Regions from separate parts of the Rhizobium sp. Root491 genome, predicted to be linked through region 1. Evidence: riboswitches for the same ligand, from Rfam matches in the RefSeq annotation. Region 1 holds a riboswitch; each other region holds the start of a gene.
What was found. A riboswitch is a leader RNA that binds a small molecule or an ion and turns the genes downstream of it on or off. The one in region 1 is predicted to bind cobalamin.

Region 1 (7,646 bases):
TAACCGACAAGCCGGTCAAGGGTCTCGATTCGATCGACACCAAGGAAGGCCTGAAGAAGTGCTGGGGCTGATACTTCACCGTTGAAATCAGCGGGGGCAATTTGCCCCCGCCCTTGAACCGGAATGGTTAAAAAGAACGATCTGGGTGATCGGACAGGAACAAACGAGCGCGCCCGGCGTCCGTGGACGTAACTGAGGCACGCTTCTCAACAGTTTGAATCTACGCATTGTCCCCTCTGGAAAATAATCCCGGGTTCGGGGCTGATGCGATGGAGCGATCGGGAGGAAAATCCATGAGCGATCAGCCAGTGCGGGCTCAACCGCATAATGAATTTGAAAAAGTGCTGTCGGGAAGTTCGACCCAGGTCGCTGCTTTCGATACGCACAACAAGAGTTTGCTTGAAAAATTCCAGCACTTTCTGCATTCCAGCCCGGCGGCCGTACCGCTGATCGTTCTGGTGTTGTCGCTGGCTGTCTTCGGCATGACCCTGGGCGGCAAGTTTTTCTCGGCCTTTTCGCTGACCCTTATCCTTCAGCAGGTGGCAATCGTCGGCATCGTCGGCGCGGCACAGTCGCTGGTCATTCTGACTGCGGGCATCGATCTTTCGGTCGGTGCGATCATGGTCCTGTCCTCCGTCGTCATGGGACAGTTTACGTTCCGCTATGGTTTGCCTGCCGAACTCTCGATTATCTGCGGTCTCGCAGTCGGCGCATTTTGTGGCTTTATCAATGGCGTGCTGGTTTCGCGCATGCGGCTACCACCCTTCATCGTTACACTGGGCATGTGGCAGATCGTGTTGGCCACCAATTTCCTCTATTCGGCCAACGAAACGATCCGCTCACAGGATATCGTCCAACAGGCGCCCATTCTCCAGTTTTTCGGCAACAATGTCCGCATCGGCAGCGCCGTCTTCACCTATGGCGTCATTGCGATGGTTCTGCTGGTTGCCCTGCTCTGGTATGTGCTGAACCGCACCGCCTGGGGTCGACATCTCTATGCAGTGGGTGATGATCCTGACGCAGCCGAACTTGCCGGCGTTAACGTCAAGCGCATGCTGACGACCGTCTACACACTTTCCGGGCTTATCTGCGCCTTCGCGGGCTGGGCTCTCATCGGCCGCATCGGTTCGGTATCGCCTACCGCCGGTCAGTTCGCCAACATCGAATCCATCACCGCAGTGGTCATCGGCGGCATATCGCTGTTTGGCGGACGCGGCTCAATCATGGGCATGATCTTCGGCGCGCTGATCGTCGGTGTCTTCTCTCTCGGCCTGCGACTTATCGGAACAGACCCACAATGGACCTATCTGTTGATCGGCGTCCTTATCATCTTGGCTGTCGCAATCGACCAGTGGATCAGAAAGGTAGCAGGCTGATGGCAAAAGAACCTATCCTCACAGCACGCAATCTCGTTAAACGCTACGGTCGTGTGACTGCGCTCGACAATGCCGATTTTGACCTTTATCCGGGCGAAATCCTCGCCGTCATTGGTGATAACGGTGCTGGAAAATCCTCTCTCATCAAGGCGATTTCCGGTGCGGTGACACCCGATGAAGGGGAGATCAGGCTGGAAGGCAAGCCGGTACAGTTCCGCTCGCCGATCGAGGCGCGCAAGGCTGGTATCGAAACCGTTTATCAGAACCTTGCGCTGTCTCCCGCATTGTCCATAGCCGACAATATGTTTCTCGGCCGTGAAATCCGCAAACCCGGTATTCAGGGAAGCCTGTTCAGGGCACTGGACCGTCCGGCGATGGAAAAGTTTGCCCGCGAGAAACTCTCTGAACTCGGCCTGATGACGATCCAGAACATCAATCAGGCGGTGGAAACCCTCTCCGGCGGCCAGCGCCAGGGTGTTGCGGTGGCGCGTGCAGCCGCCTTCGGCTCCAAGGTCGTCATCCTTGACGAACCGACAGCGGCGCTCGGCGTCAAGGAAAGCCGCCGCGTTCTCGAGCTTATTCTGGATGTACGCGCGCGAGGGCTACCGATCGTTCTCATCTCGCACAACATGCCGCATGTTTTCGAGGTTGCTGACCGGATTCATATTCATCGGCTGGGCAAGCGTTTGTGCGTCATCAATCCGAAGGACTATACCATGTCCGACGCCGTCGCCTTCATGACGGGCGCCAAGGAAGCGCCAAAGGAAACGCTGGCCGCATGACGTTGAAGCTTGAAACGATCGTCGAAGACGTTCTTCGGCGGGCTGAGGATAAATCTCGTTTTATCATTGCCATTGCCGGTCCCCCTGGGGCCGGCAAATCCACGCTGGCGGATGCCCTGTGCGGTGCCCTCGTGGCGCGCGGCGAGGCTGCGGCTGTCCTGCCCATGGACGGCTTCCATATGGATAACGGTATTCTCGAAGAACGGGGGCTCTTGCCGCGAAAAGGCGCACCGGAGACCTTCGACGTGCGCGGCTTTCTTGATATCGTCTCCGCAGTTCGTCAGGGCGGGCAGGAAGTTCTTGTCCCGGTTTTTGACCGCTCCCGCGAAATTGCCATTGCCTCCGCTCGCGCCATCGCGCCAGAAACACGCTTCATTCTTGCCGAAGGCAACTATCTGCTGTTGAACGAGGCGCCGTGGACGAAGCTTTCCGGCAGCTTCGATCTTACCGTCTTCGTAGGCCCATCCGTTGCGGTGCTCGAGGAACGCCTGCGGGATAGATGGCAGGGCTATGGTCTCGATGCGACCGAGATTCACGCCAAACTGTTCGAAAATGATCTTCCCAACGGAAAGCGGGTGATTGAAAACTCACGCCCCGCCGATATTCGCATCGATATCTGGAAATAACCCGCCGCTTCCGTCCGTAGGCGGCATCGAACATTCACCGTTAAGCCTTTGTTGACCATGTGTTGAATCTTTTTGATCCACAGGGTGGGGCTTTCGCATGTCTAATTATTGACGAAAAAAATTCCTCATATACTATATGTGGTGTTCAAGGTTCTTTCGATTCGCAAGCGTCGGGAGCTAAGACGGGAATTCGGTGCGCAACACCATTATGGTGAAGCAATGCCGAAACTGCCCCCGCAACTGTAAGCGGTGAGCATCGTTCCGATTTGAGCCACTGGCGCTAAAAGCTCCGGGAAGGTGGGAATGGATGTTTTGACCCGCAAGTCAGGAGACCTGCCTTGAGCGAAAACGTCCACGGGCGGGGTGTCCGGAAGGAAGGTGTATGACGCAAATGAATTGCGTGCGCCCTTTTCTGCCCCCTCCAGAACAAGCTTCGGGGTGAAGTCATGCCAGTGCATTTTTATAAGTTTCTACGCTCGTCGGTGTAGACAGAGATCTTACGCGGCCTGAGCCGCGCGCCTCGCCAGAATGACAGAACCATCGCCACCCGCTTGTGATTGCAGGCGGGCAATGTTGAGCCGTGCGTAAAAGCGGCTTCGAAAGAGGAAACAATGACCGTCACCGTTTACAGCAAACCCGCCTGCGTCCAGTGCACTGCCACCTATCGTGCGCTTGACCGCATCGGTGTCAGCTACGAGATCGTCGATATCTCCGAAGATGCGGATGCCCTCGATCGCGTTCGCGGCCTTGGTTACATGCAGGTTCCCGTGGTCGTTGCGGGCGAACGCCATTGGGCGGGTTTCCGTCCGGACATGATTGGCTCGATCAGCTGAGGAGGCGATGCGATGGGGCTGATTGTCTATTATTCCAGCCGGTCTGAGAACACTCATCGCTTCCTTCAGAAACTGGGGCGACGATTGCTTCGCCTGCCGCTCGGCGCCGAGGAAGACGTTACTCACGTGTCGGAGCCCTATGTTCTCGTCACCCCCACCTATGGGGGCGGCGGCATGAAAGGAGCGGTACCGAAACCGGTTATCCGGTTTTTGAACGAGCCCTCAAACCGAAATCTCATTCGCGGCGTCATCGCGGCGGGAAATACGAATTTTGGCGCAGCTTTCGCATCCGCCGGAGATATCGTGTCGCGTAAATGCGCGGTGCCGTTTCTCTACCGCTTCGAGCTTCTCGGCACGGAGGAAGATGTCGCCAACGTCAATCATGGATTGGAACGATTTTGGACACGCTGACCTCGAGCGCGGTGCGCAACACGGATGCCAAACAACAAGTAACCGGCGCGCCGAAACACCTGGACGCGGGACTGGACTATCACGCGCTGAACGCGATGCTGAACCTCTACGATGAAAACGGGAAGATCCAGCTCGACAAGGACCGCCTTGCGGCACGGCAATATTTCCTTCAGCACGTCAATCAGAACACGGTGTTTTTCCATAATCTCAGGGAAAAGCTCGATTATCTCGTGACCGAGGGATATTACGAACAGGAGGTGCTGGACCACTATTCCTTCAATTTCGTCCGTGACCTCTACGACGAGGCCTATGCCAGAAAGTTCCGTTTTCCGACATTTCTCGGCGCCTTCAAATATTATACGTCCTATACGCTGAAGACCTTCGACGGAAAGCGTTACCTGGAGCGTTATGAGGACCGCGTCTGCATGGTGGCGCTGGCTCTGGCGCGTGGCGACGAGCAGCTTGCCCGCGATCTGATGGATGAAATCATTTCCGGCCGCTTCCAGCCGGCAACCCCGACCTTTCTCAACGCGGGCAAGAAAAGCCGCGGTGAACTGGTTTCTTGTTTTCTGCTGCGTGTGGAAGACAATATGGAAAGCATCGGCCGGTCCATCAATTCAGCATTGCAGCTTTCCAAGCGTGGCGGTGGCGTAGCACTGTCCCTGACCAATATTCGCGAAGCCGGCGCGCCGATCAAACAGATCGAAAACCAGTCCTCCGGCGTCATTCCCGTCATGAAGCTGCTGGAAGATTCGTTCTCTTACGCCAACCAGCTTGGCGCGCGCCAGGGCGCTGGCGCGGTCTATCTGCATGCCCATCACCCCGACATCATGCGTTTCCTCGATACCAAGCGCGAAAACGCCGACGAAAAAATCCGCATCAAAACCCTTTCGCTCGGCGTGGTGATCCCTGATATCACCTTCGAACTCGCGAGAAACAACGAGGATATGTACCTGTTCTCGCCGTATGATGTTGAGCGGGTCTATGGCGTGCCGTTTACCGAGATTTCCGTCAGCGAAAAATATCAGGAAATGGTCGCCGACAGCCGCATCCGCAAGAAGAAGATAAAGGCACGCGAGTTCTTCCAAGTCATCGCAGAAATCCAGTTCGAAAGCGGTTACCCCTATATCATGTTCGAGGATACGGTTAACCGCGCCAATCCGATCGCCGGCCGTATCAGCATGAGCAATCTCTGCTCGGAAATCCTACAGGTCAGCGAGGCGAGCGAATTCAACGACGATCTCTCTTACAGCCATATGGGCAAGGATATTTCCTGCAATCTCGGCTCGCTCAACATTGCTTCAGCAATGGATTCGGCTGATTTCGGCAAGACGATCGAAACCTCCATCCGGGCGCTGACGGCCGTTTCTGACATGAGCCACATCTCGTCTGTCCCTTCCGTGGAAAAGGGCAATGATGCGAGCCACGCCATCGGGCTTGGTCAGATGAACCTGCATGGCTATCTGGCGCGCGAGCGCATCTTCTACGGCTCCGTAGAGGGCATCGATTTCACCAATATCTATTTCTACACGGTGACCTATCACGCCATCCGCGCCAGCAATCGCCTTGCCACTGAAAGGGGCCAGAGCTTCAAGGGCTTTGAAAACTCCAAATATGCCTCGGGCGACTACTTCGATAAATATACCGACCGGGAATGGCTGCCCGCGACGGAAAAGGTCCGCGACCTTTTTGAGAAAGCCGGCATTTCCATTCCGACACAGGAGGACTGGAAAGCGTTGAAGCAGGCCGTCATGGAGACCGGCCTCTATAACCAGAACCTTCAGGCCGTGCCGCCCACAGGCTCGATCTCCTATATCAACCACTCGACCTCCTCGATCCATCCCATCGTCTCGAAGATTGAAATTCGCAAGGAAGGCAAGATCGGCCGTGTTTATTATCCGGCTTCCTACCTTTCGAACGACAATCTCGAATATTATCAGGATGCCTACGAAATCGGTCCGGAAAAGATCATAGATACCTATGCGGCGGCCACTCAGCATGTCGATCAGGGCCTGTCGCTGACACTGTTCTTCCGCGATACGGCAACGACGCGCGATATCAACCGGGCGCAGATCTACGCCTGGAAAAAAGGCATCAAGACCATCTACTACATCCGTTTGCGCCAGATGGCGCTGGAAGGCACGCAGGTTCAGGGCTGCGTATCCTGCACGCTCTGAATTGAGGGACAAGACAATGAACATTGCCGTAAAACCCGCGTCCCGTATTCGCGCGGTCAACTGGAACCGCATCGAGGATGACAAGGATCTCGAAGTCTGGAATCGCCTGACATCGAATTTCTGGCTACCGGAAAAGGTGCCGCTCTCCAACGATATCCCGTCCTGGGGAACGCTGAAGCCGGAAGAGCAGACCCTGACGATCCGCGTCTTCACCGGGCTGACATTGCTGGACACGATCCAGAACGGCGTCGGTTCCGTGCGCCTGATGGCGGATTCGGCGACGCCGCACGAGGAGGCGGTGCTTTCCAACATCTCCTTCATGGAGGCGGTCCACGCCCGCTCCTATTCCTCGATCTTCTCGACGCTCTGCTCCACGCCTGACGTCGATGACGCCTATCGCTGGTCGGAGGAGAACGAATTCCTGCAACGCAAATCCGCGCTCATCATGCGCGAATATGATAGCGGAAATCCGTTGAAAATGAAGGTCGCCAGCGTGTTTCTGGAGAGCTTCCTGTTCTATTCCGGCTTCTACCTGCCAATGTTCTGGTCAAGTCGCGCCAAGCTTACCAACACGGCCGATTTGATCCGTCTCATCATTCGCGATGAGGCCGTGCATGGATATTACATCGGCTACAAGTTCCAGCGCGCGCTCGAACGTCTGGGCGAAGCGGAAAAACAGGAGATCAAGGATTTCGCCTTCGATCTTTTGCTCGAGCTTTACGACAACGAGGCCAAATATACCCAAGACCTCTATGACGGCGTTGGCCTGACGGAAGACGTCAAGCAGTTCCTGCATTACAACGCCAACAAGGCCTTGATGAATCTGGGTTACGAGGCGCTGTTTCCACCCGAGGCTTGCCGGGTCAATCCTGCGATCCTCTCGGCGCTGTCTCCCAATGCCGACGAGAACCACGACTTCTTCTCCGGCTCCGGCTCTTCTTATGTCATCGGCAAGGCGGTCGCCACAGAAGACGAAGACTGGGATTTCTGAACCGCTTGTCGCCAAGAACCCGCAAAAGTTATTGCGGGTTCACGACCTGGCTCGCAAGCCGGAAAGGGCTGGATACTGTTGCCCCGATAGCATCGAACACAAAGGCACCCGCGCGACCTATGCCGTTTTCGCCGTTGCCGTTCCGGCTCGCCTCCAGTTGTGGCACCAGCGACGCGAGTGCCGCATAGCGGTCGTGGTTGAGCGGATCCGATGCCTTGAGCTTGGAGATGTCAACGAACTGAACGCCCTCTTTCAGGGCGGCTTCCTGCACTTGAGGATCGGTCACATCCAGCGCGCCGATGCGGGTGACGTCGGCCCCGAGGATGGAGGACGCCTTCAGGGCGCGGTCGTCCTTGGAGACGAGAATGGTGAGCGGCGGATTGAGCCTTCCCACCACCTCGATCTGCTTGCGGAAAACATCGGCGTCGATATCCGGCGCGGCCAGCACTA
Region 2 (7,646 bases), on a different contig from region 1:
CTCCTATACTGTCCTTGGCGTTGTCGCCACGGTGTTTTCATCTTCTGTGTTTCCGCCGGTCTTCACATCCCAGACGAACCGCGCCCTCATCAATGCACCAGTCATTCCGCTGACGACACCGATCAGCGGTGTGGTAAAGATATCCGACAAGAACGGTAAGGCTGCTATTGAAAACGACAAGGTCGACAATACCACGCTCATCGGCCTGAAGGTGCAATTGGCAGCACTCGATAATGAACTTCGCCAGAAGAACGGAATTATTGGCGACTATGCCAGCCGCATCGACGATTTGAACAGGGATCTTGCCAGTCAGCAGACGGCGTTACTGCAAAGAACCGAGTCTGACCTACAGGCAGCCAATGCAGCCTTGCAGATGGTGACCTATTCGACCCGAATTGCAAAAGCGGAAGCCACGCGAAAACAGAAGCTGATGGCGAAGGGGATGTATTCTGGAATCGGAGAGGATATAGCGGACACAATACAACTTGAAGATACAAAGCTGCAAGCTGCCAAAGTCGCCGTTGACAAACTCACCAAGGAAATGAACTTCGCGCGCCAAGGCATCTATATCGGCTCCGATTTGCAATCGCTGCAAAATCTTCAGCAGGAAATTCGCACACGGTCCGCAGATCTGCTGCAGATCCGGATGCAGATGACCACCATGCAGACGCGCAAAAGCGAGCTCGAAACGCTGGCATCGGCGGAGAGCGCACGTATTGAAAGGCTGACCCGCGCCGATCTTTCCATTCCACCGGGCACAACGCTCTACAAGCCCGTGGCTGCGACCGGCCGTGAAGTGGTTGCAGGCGACACGCTGGCGGAGGCGCTTGACTGCCGCAACGCTTTCGTCGTGGCGATTTTTTCAGAGCGTCAGGCACAGGCGCTTTCCGTCGGTTCTCGGGTGAAGGTGAGTTCCGATGCCTGGGCGGAAGAATCCGATGGGGTGGTGGAGCGCCTGGTGCCGCGTACTACCGAACGTGTCGACCTCGATTATGCCGTGCCCTTTCCACCAACAGAGCGGCGAGAGCTCTACGCCTATATTCGCATGGACAGCAGGGCACAGGAAAAATTGACCGAGAACGGCGCCTGTTCGGTCGGCACGTGGGTAAGTGTGAGCCTGCCGCGCGAGTGGCTCGGCAAAACCCGGAACTATGTGCATGAAGCATCAGCCAGCCTGTTCCAGTTTGCAAAGACCTCCGTCAGCGAATTGCCGGATGTCAGGCAGGCCGCATGGGCACTGATCGAAACGTCGCGTGATACGCTATCCGCACACACTGGTATCGAGTGGCCACAACAGCGGCCGGACGTGCCTGGCCGGGCACATCAGCCCGATATCATCACCCAGCACCCTTTCGGCAATACGGATGCCACCGGAAAGGCACCGCGCACCCAATCCTGACACCCGCACGGATTGGACGGGCCCCTGCGGGAGTGCGATGCAAACCCGCAGGGCGACCCACCACCTGTTTAAGACACTCGAAGCAACCTCATTCACGCGCGGCGTGCCGCGCGCCTGACCAACCATGAGGATAAGTCGATGTATTTCAGCCCTGATGGCGATGTTCAGTCGGTACTCTACGTCAATCTTGTCATCGCCCTTTGCGCGATCCTGTTTACCATACTGGCCGACCCGCGCAGGGTCCTGGACCGGTTGGCCTTCAGTGCGATTATGCTGCTGTCTCTTGGCCTTTACATATTTTGGCGCGCCACCGATACGCTGCCACCCTTCGAGCTTTCTCTGGAGACTGCCTGGAATTACATTTATTTCACCTTCGAGCTGATCTCCGTTCTTTACGCCATCGGCTCGATCCTGATCCTGACGAGGCGGACGGACTGGACTTTCCTGGCTGATAGAGGGGAAGCCGCGATTGCAACTAATCCCGATGCGCCACTCGTTGACGTCTTTATCTGCACCTACAACGAACCTTTGAACGTCCTTGAGAAGTCGGTTATCGCGGCCCAGGCCATGCAATATCCGCAGCTGCGTGTTTTTGTCTGCGACGACACGCGCAGGCCGGAAGTGCGGGACTATTGCGAGACGGTCGGCGTCAATTATGTGACGCGCCCGGACAATAGACATGCCAAGGCGGGAAATCTGAACAATGCACTTGAACACACCAATGCGCTGCCACAGGTTTCCGATTTCATCATGGTTCTGGATGCGGACTTCGCGCCACAGGCCAACTTCCTTCGTCGCGTAACCGGTCTTTTCGCCGATCCCAAGGTAGCGGTTGTGCAGACACCGCAATTTTACTTTAATTGCGACCCAATCCAGCACAACCTCGGCATCCGCAATTCCTTCGTTGATGATCAACGTGTATTCTTTGATGTATTCCAGCCGGCCAAGGACGCGGTCGGTTGCGCTTTCTGCGTCGGGACGAGTTTTGTCGTGCGGCGTGCGGCGGTCAACGAGCTCGGCGGGTTTCCGCATGATGCACTTTCCGAAGATATGCTGCTGACCTACCGCCTGATGGAGCGAGGTTACGTCACACGCTGGCTCAACGAAAAACTCAGTGTCGGTCTATCGGCTGAGGGCCTGCCAGAATATATCACGCAACGCACGCGGTGGTGCCTGGGCACCATTCAGATCGGCCTTCTGCGTACGGGACCATTGTGGCGTGGCAAGTTCACGCTGACACAAAGGCTGCATTATCTGCACGGGCTGTTTTGCTGGCTGTCGAAGCCTTTCATTCTCTGCCTGTTGCTGGCACCATCGATCTACTGGCTGACAGGCGTTTCCGCCCTTCAGGCCGACGAGCTGATGTTCATGAAATTTGGACTGTCGTCACTGGCTTTGTTTTGGGCCTACTCCACCTGGATATCGGGAAAACGCACCCTACCGCTGTTCACCGAAGTGACGCATGCGTTGACCGCTGTTCCCATCACCATCACGTTGTTTCAGGCTATGCGCAAACCCTTCGGACGTCCCTTTAAAGTCACGGAGAAAGGTGGTGACCGGTCACAGGTGCGCATTCATGGGCCTACAGCGCTATTTTTCGCAATCGTCACCGTCACCTCCGCGGTTTCAGTTCTGCTCGCCGTTTACGCATGGGACGCCCCTGTAGAATTTTCGGCGCGAGATTGTCTCAACCTCATCTGGTCGGCGGTCGCCATGGTGATTGCCTTCACCAGCCTCATCTGCTGCATTGAATTACCACGTGTCGACAAGGAAGAGCCGATCGGCGTGGATCTCGAAGGTCGATTGCGGTGCGCAAGCGAGGTGAAGGCGGTACGGATCGTGGCGCTTTCGACCGAAACCGCGACCCTGGCGGATTTCAACCGGTCTTACGCCGAGGCAGAGTCCCTGTATGTGCCCGAGGTGGGCTGGGTGCAGATCGATGCAACGAAAGTCTCGCAAACGCCCGGCAAATTCACTCTCACCCCCACTGCCGACCAGCATCGTGCAATCTTGAGGCTGCTGTTCCGCAATGCGCCCGAAAACGTCGCGGAACAGGGCGACCTCCTGAAGTCCATGCAGATGTTACTCGCAAGGGCCTTCAGCTAAAACAATTCGCGCCAAACCCGGGACCGTGCTCGACGTAAACTGCAAGCTAGAGGCGGGCTTGTTTGGAAAAGCGCTCACCAAACGGAAAACTCATGTCTGTCAAATCGATCGTCGCGACAGTTCTCATGACCTGCTTCACAACAGGAGTGGTCGCTGGTGGCGATGGGCGCACCGGTTCCGGATCAGTTCGCGACCGCCTTGCTGTTAGCTTGTGCGCGGGTCTCGTTGGGAAGATGGACAAATCCACCACCCCCTTCGTATTTCGGAGCTTTGAGCCTGCACCAGGCGGCAAAGCGCTTGATCCCGCTCTTTCAAATGCGGGTTTCACCTATGACAATGCCCTGGCGACGATTGCCCTTTTTTCCTGTGGCAACGATACCGAGGCAAAAAGGGTTGCCGATGCGCTGCTGCTCGCCGTCAACAACGATCGCTATTACAGCGATGGCCGCCTGCGCAACGCCTACCGTTCCGGCCCCGTTGCGAACGAAAACGATGCTATGCTTTTGCCCGGTTTCTGGAGTGAGGCCAGCAAGACGTGGGTCGAGGATGACTATCAGGTCGGCAGCGCAACGGGCAACCTGGCCTGGGCGGCACTTGCGCTTCTCACTGCCAGTGAACGATTAAGCAATCCGTCCTATGTGCAGGCAGCGACCAAACTCATGCGCTGGATCGATGCGCATACGGCGGGCGTCCGCGATATCGGCTACACAGGTGGCACATTCGGTCATGAGCCTGCACCGGCCAAACTCGAGTGGAAATCGACGGAACATAATCTCGATGTGTATGCCGTTGCGGGTTGGCTCGCCGAAATTGAGGGAGCGCGCGCCTGGCAGGCGATGCGGGACAAAACACGCAAATTTCTTGATGCGATGTGGAATGAGCAGCAGGGACGGTTTTACGTCGGCAGCCTACCCGGAAGCGACACACCCAACTCGAGCCAGTCCGGAATAGATTCCGAGCTCTGGCCCATTCTCGCCGTGCCGGAGTTTCGGGGCCGCAGTGGGCGTGTTCTGCATTGGGTTGATCGGCATTATGCGGTTGCGGGAGGTTTTGATTTTAACGACGATCGGGATGGTGTGTGGCTGGAAGGTACGGCCCAGGCCGCGCTGGCATTTCAGCAGGTCGGCGATGCCGACCGGGCCGAGGCGCTGCTTGCCACCATCGCCGCACAAATATCTCCCGATAACCTGATCTACGCGACAGTCGGGGACGAACTGACGACCGGGCTGATGATCGGGCCGACCTCGACCTTTGCCGACTTCAAATATTTCAGGTTGCCGCATGTTGGCGCCACTGCCTGGGCAATCCTTGCAGCGAAAGGCTGGAACCCTTTTCTTCGAAAAAGCGGTTGTATTCGTCTTTGTGAGGGATAACTGTCCGTCTCGGCGGCAGCAGGAGGATATTGCTCCAGGCCGTTGCGCCGGAGATTGGAAACGGGGACGCATGACGCTGCTGAAAGCGGCGAAAAGCGTAAAACCGCAACGTTGACTGCCGACTAGCAGTTCCAGTGATTCAAGCCTGACGGTACGATTAACGAAGCCGAATACCGCCCACTGCCAGACCTGTCAGATGCCCGGTGCGGATCGGAACTCCCTGTGCACCTTCAACGACATGGGGCGGTTCGAAGGCCCGAGCACAAATTCGGCGGTGCTGATGCGGATACGCGTCCGTGATGTTATCGGCCCGCAATTTAAGGGTGCTTGCCTTCGCTCATTCGCTATTTAATTCAAACGCCGATTCCTTTATTAGCGCTGCGCCGGCACAGTAGGGCATGTCCGAATAGCATCCCAACCTCCGGCGAGGCCGCTTCAATGAAACGCCTGTGGCAGGCGAAATCATGCGCGCCTTCTAGCTGCCCCAATTGCCTCCTGAACCGTCGATCGACGTACTGGCTCTTCTGGAGCGACTAAGTCTGGCGGAACGCGCTCTGGGCGCCTGGACGGTATCACCAGGCTGCTCCCGCGCTAGGAACTATTCGTGGTGTGGTCTGATCCTTTCAACTGCGTGGAGCGAGACGTTTGCCACGGCCAGGTCCGCGTATGTGAGAATCGCCTGACAACGCCGAATGCAACCTACTCGGTCGGAACCGGCGATGGAAACGCAGACTTAAGGACATAAAGATATCGTTATATGATGTTGACCGATGGCGTAGCTTACCATATGGTCGTCACGCCTAAGGTTCCCCAGTCGTTGCACGCAACGTGCCGGGGCTAAGAGGGAAGTCGGTGCTCCGTGTCATGCGGAAAAGCCGACGCTGCCCCCGCAACTGTAAGCGGCGAGCTGAAGTCCAACATGTCACTGGTTTACCCCGGGAAGACGGACGGAAGTGATGATCCGTGAGCCAGGAGACCTGCCTTTGGTGAAATAACGTCCACGGGCGGGGTGTCCCAGTGTGCCGTAGCAAAGGCTGCATTGTCGCGGCCTGTCTTGCTATGCGTCCGCAGACCCATGCCCCCAACTTTACAGGGGCACAACATGTCTCAGACCTGCATTTTTACGATCACGAGCGTACCCTTCGATGAGGACTATCGTCCTTCAGAAAATACGCGCATCACCACCAATTTCGCCAATCTGGCTAGGGGCGAAAAGCGGCAGGAAAACCTGCGCAATGTCATGCGCATGATCGACAGCCGCTTCAACGCCCTCGCTCACTGGGATAATCCCAAATCGGACCGATACTCGGTCGAGTTGGAGATCATTTCGGTCGATATGAGCTTCGATGTCGCAGGTGAAAAATTTCCCCTCATCGAGATACTGAAGACGACGATCATCGATCACAAAACCAGTGAGCGTATCGACGGCATTGTGGGGAATAACTTCTCCTCCTATGTGCGAGACTACGACTTCAGCATTGTCCTGCCGGAGCATAACAAGAGCGTTCCTGCCTTCAGCATTCCGGCCGACTTCGGCGACCTGCATGGAAACCTGTTCAAGTCTTTTCTGCGGTCGGATGCCTACCGCTCGTACTTTCGCAAGCCGCCGGTCATTTGCATCAGCGCCTCGACCAGCAAGACCTATTACCGGACCGAAAATCATCACCCCGTGATGGGCGTCGAATACCGGCAGAATGGGTTCTCGTCCACCGACCAGTATTTCGGGAAAATGGGATTGCAGGTTCGCTACTTCATGCCTGCAGGCAGCGTTGCGCCGTTGGCCTTCTACTTTGTTGGGGACTTGCTGGGCGACTACTCCAATATTGAGCTAATCGGCGTCATCAGCACGATGGAAACGTTTCAGAGAATTTATCGCCCCGAAATCTACAATGCGAACGCAGCAGCCGGGACATTTTACCAGCCCAACCTCAAGCACCAGGACTATTCGCTGACCCGGGTCATTTACGATCGCGACGAACGAAATCGCTTGGCGGTGGATCAGGGTAAGTTCACCGAAAAACACTTCATCAAGCCATACCGCGCCGTCCTTGAGCAATTGTTTGCTCACCGCCCCGCCTGAGCATCACTTAGAAGAGGTCCCATCGTGAAGAAACTTCTCCCCACATCGACGGCTGGCAGCCTGCCGAAACCCTCCTGGCTTGCGCACCCCGAAAAACTGTGGTCGCCCTGGAAGCTGGAGGGCGAGGAATTACTGGAAGGCAAGAGAGATGCCCTGCGCCTTTCACTGGACGATCAGCAACAGGCCGGCATCGACATCGTCAGTGATGGCGAGCAAACACGCCAACATTTCGTCACGACTTTCATCGAGCACCTCGACGGGGTCGATTTTGCAAAACGCGAGACAGTCAGAATTCGCGATCGCTACGATGCGAGTGTCCCAACAGTCGTCGGCGCCGTGTCTCGCCAGAAGTCCGTGTTCGTCGAAGACGCCAAGTTTTTGCGCCAGCAGACCAAACAACCCATCAAATGGGCGTTGCCGGGTCCGATGACGATGATCGATACTCTCTTTGACGGCCATTATAAGAGCCGTGAAAAGCTTGCCTGGGAATTTGCCGGGATACTCAACGAGGAAGCAAAGGAATTGGAGGCTGCCGGCGTCGATATCATCCAGTTCGACGAACCTGCCTTCAACGTTTTCTTTGACGATGTGAATGACTGGGGTGTTGCCACTTTGGACAGGGCAATTGAAGGGCTGAAGTGCGAGACCGCCGTCCATATCTGCTACGGTTACGGCATAAAGGCCAATA
Region 3 (7,646 bases), on a different contig from region 1:
TGCATTCAAGATAACAGGGTAAGGCGGGGCGGGGAAAAGCGGGGATGGATTTTCGCGCGCCGGTTCTTTCTCGTCAGTCTTCTTTCCGGGTCACATGGCGGTGAAGGGCAGCGAGGTCCTGCCTGAGTGCTGCCAGTTCGGCCAGTACCTTCACGTCGATCTTTTCGTGCAGAGACAGCACCTCAAGCTCGGCTTTCAGGTTCACCTCATAATCCTTGGCGGCCTCGAAACGGTCGCGGGCGGCCTGCCGGTTCTGCGACATCATGATGATCGGCGCCTGAATGGCCGCGAGCATGGAGAGCAGAAGATTGAGGAAGATGAAGGGGTAGGGGTCGAAGGCCCGCGTCGTCAGCACGATGGTGTTGATGATTGCCCAGAACACCAGGAAAAAGCAGAAGCTGAGGATAAATCCCCAGGAGCCGCCAACCCTTGCAATGCTGTCGGCCAGCCTGTCGCCCAGGTTTGCCCCAGCGGAAAATTCCGCATTGGTGTCGGTCGAGACCAGCTTTTTCTGGTGCGACAGTTCCAGAATACGACGCTCGACCTCGCCGATTTCCCGGGAGGAGCGCTTGAAGTGCGAAACGATATAGTCGGAGATGTCTGACACGGTGCTTCTCGTGGTGCTGATGGTTCGGTACGGCCCTGTCGAGATAAACCCGCATGGCAAAGGAATTCAAACGATTTCCGCTGCCATGCCGTTCAGCCATCCAGACCCATCAGACAGAGGGCTTAGCGTCGTTTACCCAGTTGAAGCCGGGGAAGAAGCGCTCTCGGCCATATTGCTCGCCGAACATCATGTCGAATTGCAGCAGGCGATAATTGCGCACCACGTCCGGAATGGAATTGGGTGAAATCGACCAGTCGGGCAGGGCCTTGCCATCCGTTGCCACCAGCATATGCCGGTCGACAACGGAAAACGCATCCTGCACTTCACCCAAAGTCCCCGTATAGAAGGGGTCTGAGAAACCGGCTGTTTTCAGTACGTGATAGGGCAGCAGCGCCGGGCTGATGGTGCCGATATTCTTGCGCACGCCCGTCTTCGAGGACCAGACGACAAGCGGCGTCTCGTGTTCCTTTTTCATGACTTCCAGCGGCGCGCGGCGGCTGGCCACCATGCCCGGCATGTAGCCGCTTTCCACGAATGTCTGGCCAAGCGGCGGCAGGTGATCGCCGAAGAGCACTATGATTGTTTCGCGCTCGCGCTTTTTTGCCCAGCGCATCAGCTTCAGAAGGGCGTCGTCGGCCTCCGCCACGCCCTGCGCATAGGTACCAAGCGCCTGCGATGCGGAAGCGGAAAGATCGCCCTCTACGCCGATGGCGTCGCTGGCATAACGGGCCGCCTCGTAAGGTCCATGTCCCTGCAGGGTGACGGCGAAGAGGAAGAGCGGGTTGCGCGCATCGTCCGCGGCCACCATGATCTGGTCCATCAGCGCGTCGTCGGAGGCGAAGTTGCCGCGCTTTTCCATGGGCGGCAATGTCTCTTCCGAGCGGAACTCCTCGAAGCCGAAATTCCTGTAGACTTCCTTGCGGTTCCAGAACCATTCCTGAAACGGATGCATGGCGATGGCCGAATATCCTTCGCCACGGAAGAAGCTGGCAAGCGAGGGCACCGGGCGGCGGATATATTGCTGGTAAGGAATGCTGCCATAGGGCAGGAAGGCGTTGGAAAAGCCGGTCAGCGCCTCGAATTCCACATTCGCCGTCATGCCGCCGAATTCCGGCGAGAACACGTTGCCGGATTGCTTGGCGCGGATGTTGGGCATCGGATCGGCAGAGAGCTTCACGTTTTCAAGCCGTGTCGGATCCCACAGCGATTCGCTCATCAACATGATGACATCAGGGTAATCGCCCGTGTTGGCGGCAAAGGCGGCGGGTTCCGAGGTCAGGTCCGCAATGCTGTTTTCGCCGTAACCCTGCGGCGCCGAGACGTTGGCCATGGGAATATTGAAGGCAAAGGCCATCAGGAAACCGTTATGGCGGTAATTCTCCTGTTGATCCCACATCATGGGGATGATGTTGAGACGATCGCGCACCCACGAATAATGCGAATAGTCCATGAGCGAGGCGAGGCCGGCCAGAAGCGGCAGCGCCAGCACAAGACCTGCGGCGCGTTCGCGCCAGCTCAAGCCCGGCGAATAACGCCGCGCCAGCAGCCACAGGGTGGAAAGGGCCGCAACCGTGGCGCAAAGGCCAAGGCCGACCAGCACGGCCGTCAGCGGCTGGGCTTTCAGCATGGTGGGCAGAAGCTCGAGGATCTGCCGGCCGAACAGCAGGTCGGAGGGATAAAGCGGATCGGAGAGATAGGTCTGTTTCTGCGCGGAAATAAGCCCTGTCAGCGCGCAAAGCGGCGCAACGGCGATGAGCGACAGGTAACGGCGGCCGAGGATGGAATCCAGCGCTACGAGCAGCAGCAGCACGGCGGCGATGTTGGTCATGCCGGGGCGGGCGGATGAGGTGAGGAAGGTGCCGACATCAACTAGCGAACCGCGGGCGATCCATTCCAGCGCGACGACAAGCACGACCGACGAAAATGTCAGATTGGCAAGCGTGTAGGCCTTACCCGAAAGCTTGGAAAGGCTCCGCGTCCATGCAGGCGAAAAGACAAAATCAGCCTTTTCGGAAGCCGTTGTTTTTGGCGCCGAATTTCTCAAACTCATACTCCGGTATTACGAGGCAACACCGCGCAATTCGGGGAGATGAATCGGGGCGTCGCAAAACTGTCATGTAACTGTCACATAAGCGCGATGAACGCGACATGAACTTTGCGGAGTGTGGCCGGTGCGGTGATAACCTTAGCGTGAATGCCTGTTGCGGCTTCATCCTATCAAGGTGGTGCGGCATGCAATTGCCGCGTTGCGGAGCGGGCACGGGCGCGGTATTGAAAAGCCATGAGCGACAGACACGACATCAAAAACCATCTTCGAATTGCCGTCGGGCAGTTCAATCCGACTGTTGGCGACGTGGCGGGCAATCTCGCCAGGGCGCGCGAAGCACGGGCCGATGCGGCGACGCAGGGTGCCGATCTCCTGCTTCTGACCGAGCTGTTCATATCCGGCTATCCGCCGGAAGACCTGGTATTGAAGCCGGCTTTTCTGAAAGCGTGCCTGAAGGCCGTGGAAGAACTGGCGGCGGAAACCGCCGATGGCGGGCCGGGCGTCGTCATCGGTTTTCCGCGTCAGGGCGAAACGGGCCGGCACAATTCGGTTGCGCTTCTGGATGGCGGCAAGATCATCGCGCTGCGTGACAAGATCGACCTGCCGAATTACGGCGAGTTCGATGAAAAACGCGTTTTCGCCGAAGGTTCGATCTCCGGTCCCTATAATTTCCGCGGTGTCAGGATCGGCATTCCGATCTGCGAGGAAATCTGGAACGATATGGGTGTGTGCGAAACGCTTGCCGAAAGCGGGGCGGAAATCCTGCTGGTGCCGAATGGTTCGCCCTATTATCGCGGCAAGCTGGATGTGCGCCATCAGGTGGCGCTGAAGCAGGTAATCGAAAGCGGCTTGCCGCTGGTCTTCGCCAATCAGCTTGGCGGGCAGGACGAGCTGGTTTTCGACGGCGCGAGCTTCGGTTTCAACGCCGACAAGACCCTTGCCTTCCAGATGAGCCAGTTCGAAGCGACCCTTGCCGTTACCGATTGGAAACGCACCGCAGAAGGCTGGCGCTGCGAGAGCGGTCCTTTCTCGAAAATCCCTGAAGGCGAGGAGGCGGATTACCGCGCCTGCATGCTGGGCTTTCGCGATTACGTCAACAAGAACGGCTTCAAGAGCGTGGTTCTCGGCCTTTCCGGCGGTATCGATTCGGCGATCTGCGCTGCGCTTGCTGTTGATGCGCTGGGCGAAGAGCGGGTGCGCTGCATCATGCTGCCGTATCGTTACACCTCCGAGGATTCGCTGAAGGACGCAGCCGATTGCGCCAGAGCGCTTGGCTGCCGTTACGATATCGTGCCCATTGCCGAACCTGTGGAGGGGTTCCTGTCGGCGCTTTCGGAAATGTTCGAAGGCACGGAAGAAGGCATTACCGAAGAAAACCTGCAGAGCCGTACACGCGGCACCATTCTCATGGCCGTTTCCAACAAGTTCGGCTCAATGGTGGTGACAACAGGCAACAAGTCGGAAATGTCGGTGGGGTATGCGACGCTTTATGGCGACATGAATGGCGGTTTCAATCCCATCAAGGACCTCTACAAGATGCAGGTCTACGCCATCTCCAGCTGGCGCAATTCCCATGTGCCGCCGGGCGCGCTCGGGCCATCCGGCGAAGTGATCCCCGCCAATATCATCTCCAAGGCGCCATCCGCCGAATTGCGACCCAACCAGACAGACCAGGATTCGCTGCCGCCCTATCCGGTGCTGGACGATATTCTGGAGTGCCTGGTGGAAAAGGAAATGTCGGTCGAGGAAATCCTCGCGCGTGGCCATGATATCGCGACGGTGCACCGGATCGAGCATCTGCTCTATCTCGCCGAATACAAACGCCGCCAATCCGCGCCCGGGGTGAAGATCACCAAGAAGAACTTCGGCCGCGATCGCCGTTATCCGATTACCAACCGGTTCAGGGACAGGTAGTCGAAGGAGGGCATGGAGGGAGCTTGCTGGACCCCGAATCTAGTTCGGGGTGACGGAGTGCGGATGCTGCGGCTTCGCCATATATCGATGGCGAAGAAGCATCCTTTTCCTCCAACGGCGCGGACACGCCGCGCCGTCTCCCTATCTCGTTAAATAACCTGCCCCACATCGATGCGGTTACCATCCGGGTCTTCGAAAACGAAGGCCCGCAGGCCATAATCCTTGTCCTGCAGACTTTTGATGATGCGAAGCCCGTGGCTTTTGCAAAGCGCATGCAGCGCGTCGGCGTCGCTGACCAGCATATGCGCCACATTGAAGGGGGCCGGTTTGTGCGTTGACTGCAATGTCAGGTGCAACTCGGCGTTACCTTGTTTCAGGATCATGAAACCGACAGGGTTGCCGTTTTCGAAGGTCTTTTCGAAGCCCAGCACACGGACATAAAAGTCATGGGCCTTCTCGATATTCTTGACAGGAAGCATTGCGGCGATCCGACCGAAGCGGATGCCGTGATCGGCGATGGTGTTCATCGCGGAACCTCGGATCTGGGAGAAACGGGCAGGGGTGCGGGCGGTGCCGGAACGCTGCTGTTTTTTCCTATTTGAATTTGCAGGGCGGTGCCTGCGGCAATAGGATCATAATCACGGCGGTGGCGGATGCAAACGGAATGTTTGTGCCATTCAACGCTCCACGCCAGACGATCGACAGGCCTGGGAGGCAGCATGCGCAGTTCCATCGAAATCTTCAACATCCGCACTCGGCAGATGCGGGTGGTCTGGCAGACGCCGGAGCTGTTCGAGGCTCCGAACTGGTCGCCGGACGGGAAATACCTGCTTCTGAACTGCGACGGTCTGCTTTATCGCCTGTCACTTGCCGGCGACCCTTCGCCGGAAAAGGTCGATACCGGCTTTGCGACAATCTGCAACAATGACCACGGCATTTCGCCTGACGGTTCGCTTTATGCCATTTCCGACAAGGTGGAGTTCGGCAAGAGTGCCATCTATCTGCTGCCTTCGACGGGCGGAACGCCGCGGCTGATGACGAGGAACCTTCCCTCCTACTGGCACGGCTGGTCGCCGGACGGGAAAGGTTTCGCCTATTGCGGCATTCGCGATCAGGTTTTCGATATTTATTCCATGGACATAGACAGCGGCGTTGAGACACGCCTTACCCATGGTGAGGGCCGCAATGACGGGCCGGATTATTCGCCGGATGGAGAATGGATCTATTTCAACTCCAGCCGCACCGGCCAGATGCAGATCTGGCGCGTGCGGGTGGATGGCTCGGCCGTCGAGCGTATCACCGACAGCGCCTACGGCGACTGGTTCCCGCATCCGTCTCCCAGCGGTGACAAGGTCGTCTTCGTCTCCTACGACGCCGATGTCTTCGACCATCCGCGCGACCTCAACGTGCGCGTGCGGCTGATGGATATGGATGGCGGCAATGCCGAAACGCTGTTTGACCTTTTCGGCGGGCAGGGAACGATGAATTCGCCCAACTGGTCACCGGACGGGGATGAGTTCGCTTATGTGCGGTATTTTCCCGTTGGGTGATGCGGTAGGGGGTGCTTCAGCCGGCGCGCGTCTGCGCGGCGGCTGAAGGGCGCAATACGCAGGTGAGGTGGCCACGGTCACATTGCCGCATCGCTGCGCAAGATACTTGTATTTGCAATCTTTGTTGCTCATAAGCTTCTTCGTCAGGTGCCCGCCCTTTAGGGCGGGAGAATCGGGAATCCGGTGCAAGACCGGAACGTGCCCAGCGCTGTGAGGCGGATGCCCTTTTTCTTGATGCCACTGAATCCATTCGGGAAGGCGAAAGTGGGCGGATGAAGCCGAGTCAGAAGACCGGCCTGACAGGATAGACCAGACCGCGTGGACGGCGGCAGGTTGTTGCAGCAGCGCGTCGTGCAGGCGAAAACCGGAGCCGGTTTTCGTGGCGGCGCGCCAGCATTGTTGGGGATAGACGATGCCGACCGATCCACTCGCGACCAGTTCGCTCGACGCCAATGCATTCGATCACGCGCTTTCGCCCGCCTATCCGTTTTCCGAGGGGGAGCGAGAGGCGATCTACCGTGCCATCGAAACCCGCCGTGATGTGCGCGACCAGTTCCTTCCGGATCCATTGCCGGAAGATGTGGTCGAGCGCTTGCTGAAGGCGGCGCATTCCGCGCCTTCGGTCGGTTTCATGCAGCCGTGGAATTTCACGCTCGTCACTGACGGTGCGGTCAGGCAGGCAGCCTGGGTTGCCTTCAGCCGCGCCAATGGCGAGGCGGCGGCGATGTTCGAGGGGGAGCAGCAGGCGCTTTACCGCAGCCTCAAGCTTGAGGGCATCCGCAAGGCGCCGCTCAGCATCTGCGTCACCTGCGATCCGACGCGTGGCGGCAAGGTGGTGCTGGGCCGTACCCACAATCCGCGCACCGATGTCTATTCCACCGTCTGCGCCATCCAGAACCTCTGGCTTGCAGCGCGCGCCGAAGGCATCGGCGTCGGCTGGGTCAGCATTTTCCACGATAGCGACATTCGCACCATTCTGGAGATTCCCGACCACATCGAGATCGTCGCCTGGCTATGCCTCGGCCGCGTCGATACACTTTATACCGAGCCGGAACTGGCGGTGAAGGGTTGGCGCCAGCGCGTGCCGCTGGAGGAGCTGGTGTTTCGCAATCGCTGGGGTGGACGGTAAAGAGAAGACGCGACCATCTTGTGAGTGAGACAGAGCGTTGCCAACTCCATACCGCGTGCTTGATGGGAGCTATTGCTGCGGCTGAATGCCCTTCAGCGCCGGGTTTTTCAGGTCGATCCGCCCTGTCTGGTCGGGCAGGAATTTAGGGCCGATGACGCGGACCCTGCTGTTGTTCGGGTCATAGTCGCGTTCCGGAACCGGTTGTTCCGGCGGCTTTGCGGCCTGCTGCAGTTCGGTTGGTTTTTTGGGGGTGTCGCCTTGCGGTGATGGAATGGTCGTGATGCTGGAATAGGGTTTCTCAGCTTCCGGCCGCGCAGCCTCCTGCTGCTTCATCTCCTCGTGATAGGCGGCCATGTTGCAGGCGCAGCCTGGGGCTTTCGTTGAGGCATTTCGATAGGC

Region 2: linked by a shared signal. The riboswitch ahead of ASD46_RS25780 (DUF1852 domain-containing protein) and the one ahead of nrdH (glutaredoxin-like protein NrdH) in region 1 are both predicted to bind cobalamin.
Region 3: linked by a shared signal. The riboswitch ahead of bluB (5,6-dimethylbenzimidazole synthase) and the one ahead of nrdH (glutaredoxin-like protein NrdH) in region 1 are both predicted to bind cobalamin.

What each region holds. Positions count from the first base shown of each region.
Region 1 covers NZ_LMFF01000001.1:1,350,531-1,358,176, reverse strand. Annotated here, with positions in the region: gene ASD46_RS06745 (sugar ABC transporter substrate-binding protein) at 1-71, shown strand, start outside; gene ASD46_RS06740 (ABC transporter permease) at 294-1,376, shown strand; gene ASD46_RS06735 (ATP-binding cassette domain-containing protein) at 1,376-2,158, shown strand; gene ASD46_RS06730 (nucleoside triphosphate hydrolase) at 2,155-2,784, shown strand; cobalamin riboswitch at 2,916-3,140, shown strand; gene nrdH (glutaredoxin-like protein NrdH) at 3,396-3,617, shown strand; gene nrdI (class Ib ribonucleoside-diphosphate reductase assembly flavoprotein NrdI) at 3,630-4,028, shown strand; gene nrdE (class 1b ribonucleoside-diphosphate reductase subunit alpha) at 4,016-6,205, shown strand; gene nrdF (class 1b ribonucleoside-diphosphate reductase subunit beta) at 6,222-7,196, shown strand; gene ASD46_RS06705 (alpha/beta hydrolase) at 7,225-7,646, opposite strand, start outside.
Region 2 covers NZ_LMFF01000020.1:113,934-121,579, reverse strand. Annotated here, with positions in the region: gene ASD46_RS25795 (hypothetical protein) at 1-1,399, shown strand, start outside; gene ASD46_RS25790 (glycosyltransferase family 2 protein) at 1,538-3,505, shown strand; gene ASD46_RS25785 (hypothetical protein) at 3,598-4,878, shown strand; partial or broken gene ASD46_RS27985 (Fic family protein) at 5,328-5,470, shown strand; cobalamin riboswitch at 5,665-5,878, shown strand; gene ASD46_RS25780 (DUF1852 domain-containing protein) at 5,981-6,958, shown strand; gene ASD46_RS25775 (methionine synthase) at 6,983-7,646, shown strand, end outside.
Region 3 covers NZ_LMFF01000016.1:180,484-188,129, reverse strand. Annotated here, with positions in the region: gene ASD46_RS19390 (DUF1003 domain-containing protein) at 74-607, opposite strand; gene ASD46_RS19385 (LTA synthase family protein) at 717-2,657, opposite strand; gene ASD46_RS19380 (NAD+ synthase) at 2,889-4,568, shown strand; gene ASD46_RS19375 (VOC family protein) at 4,718-5,095, opposite strand; gene ASD46_RS19370 (TolB family protein) at 5,288-6,118, shown strand; cobalamin riboswitch at 6,247-6,433, shown strand; gene bluB (5,6-dimethylbenzimidazole synthase) at 6,531-7,247, shown strand; gene ASD46_RS19360 (DUF2865 domain-containing protein) at 7,317-7,646, opposite strand, start outside.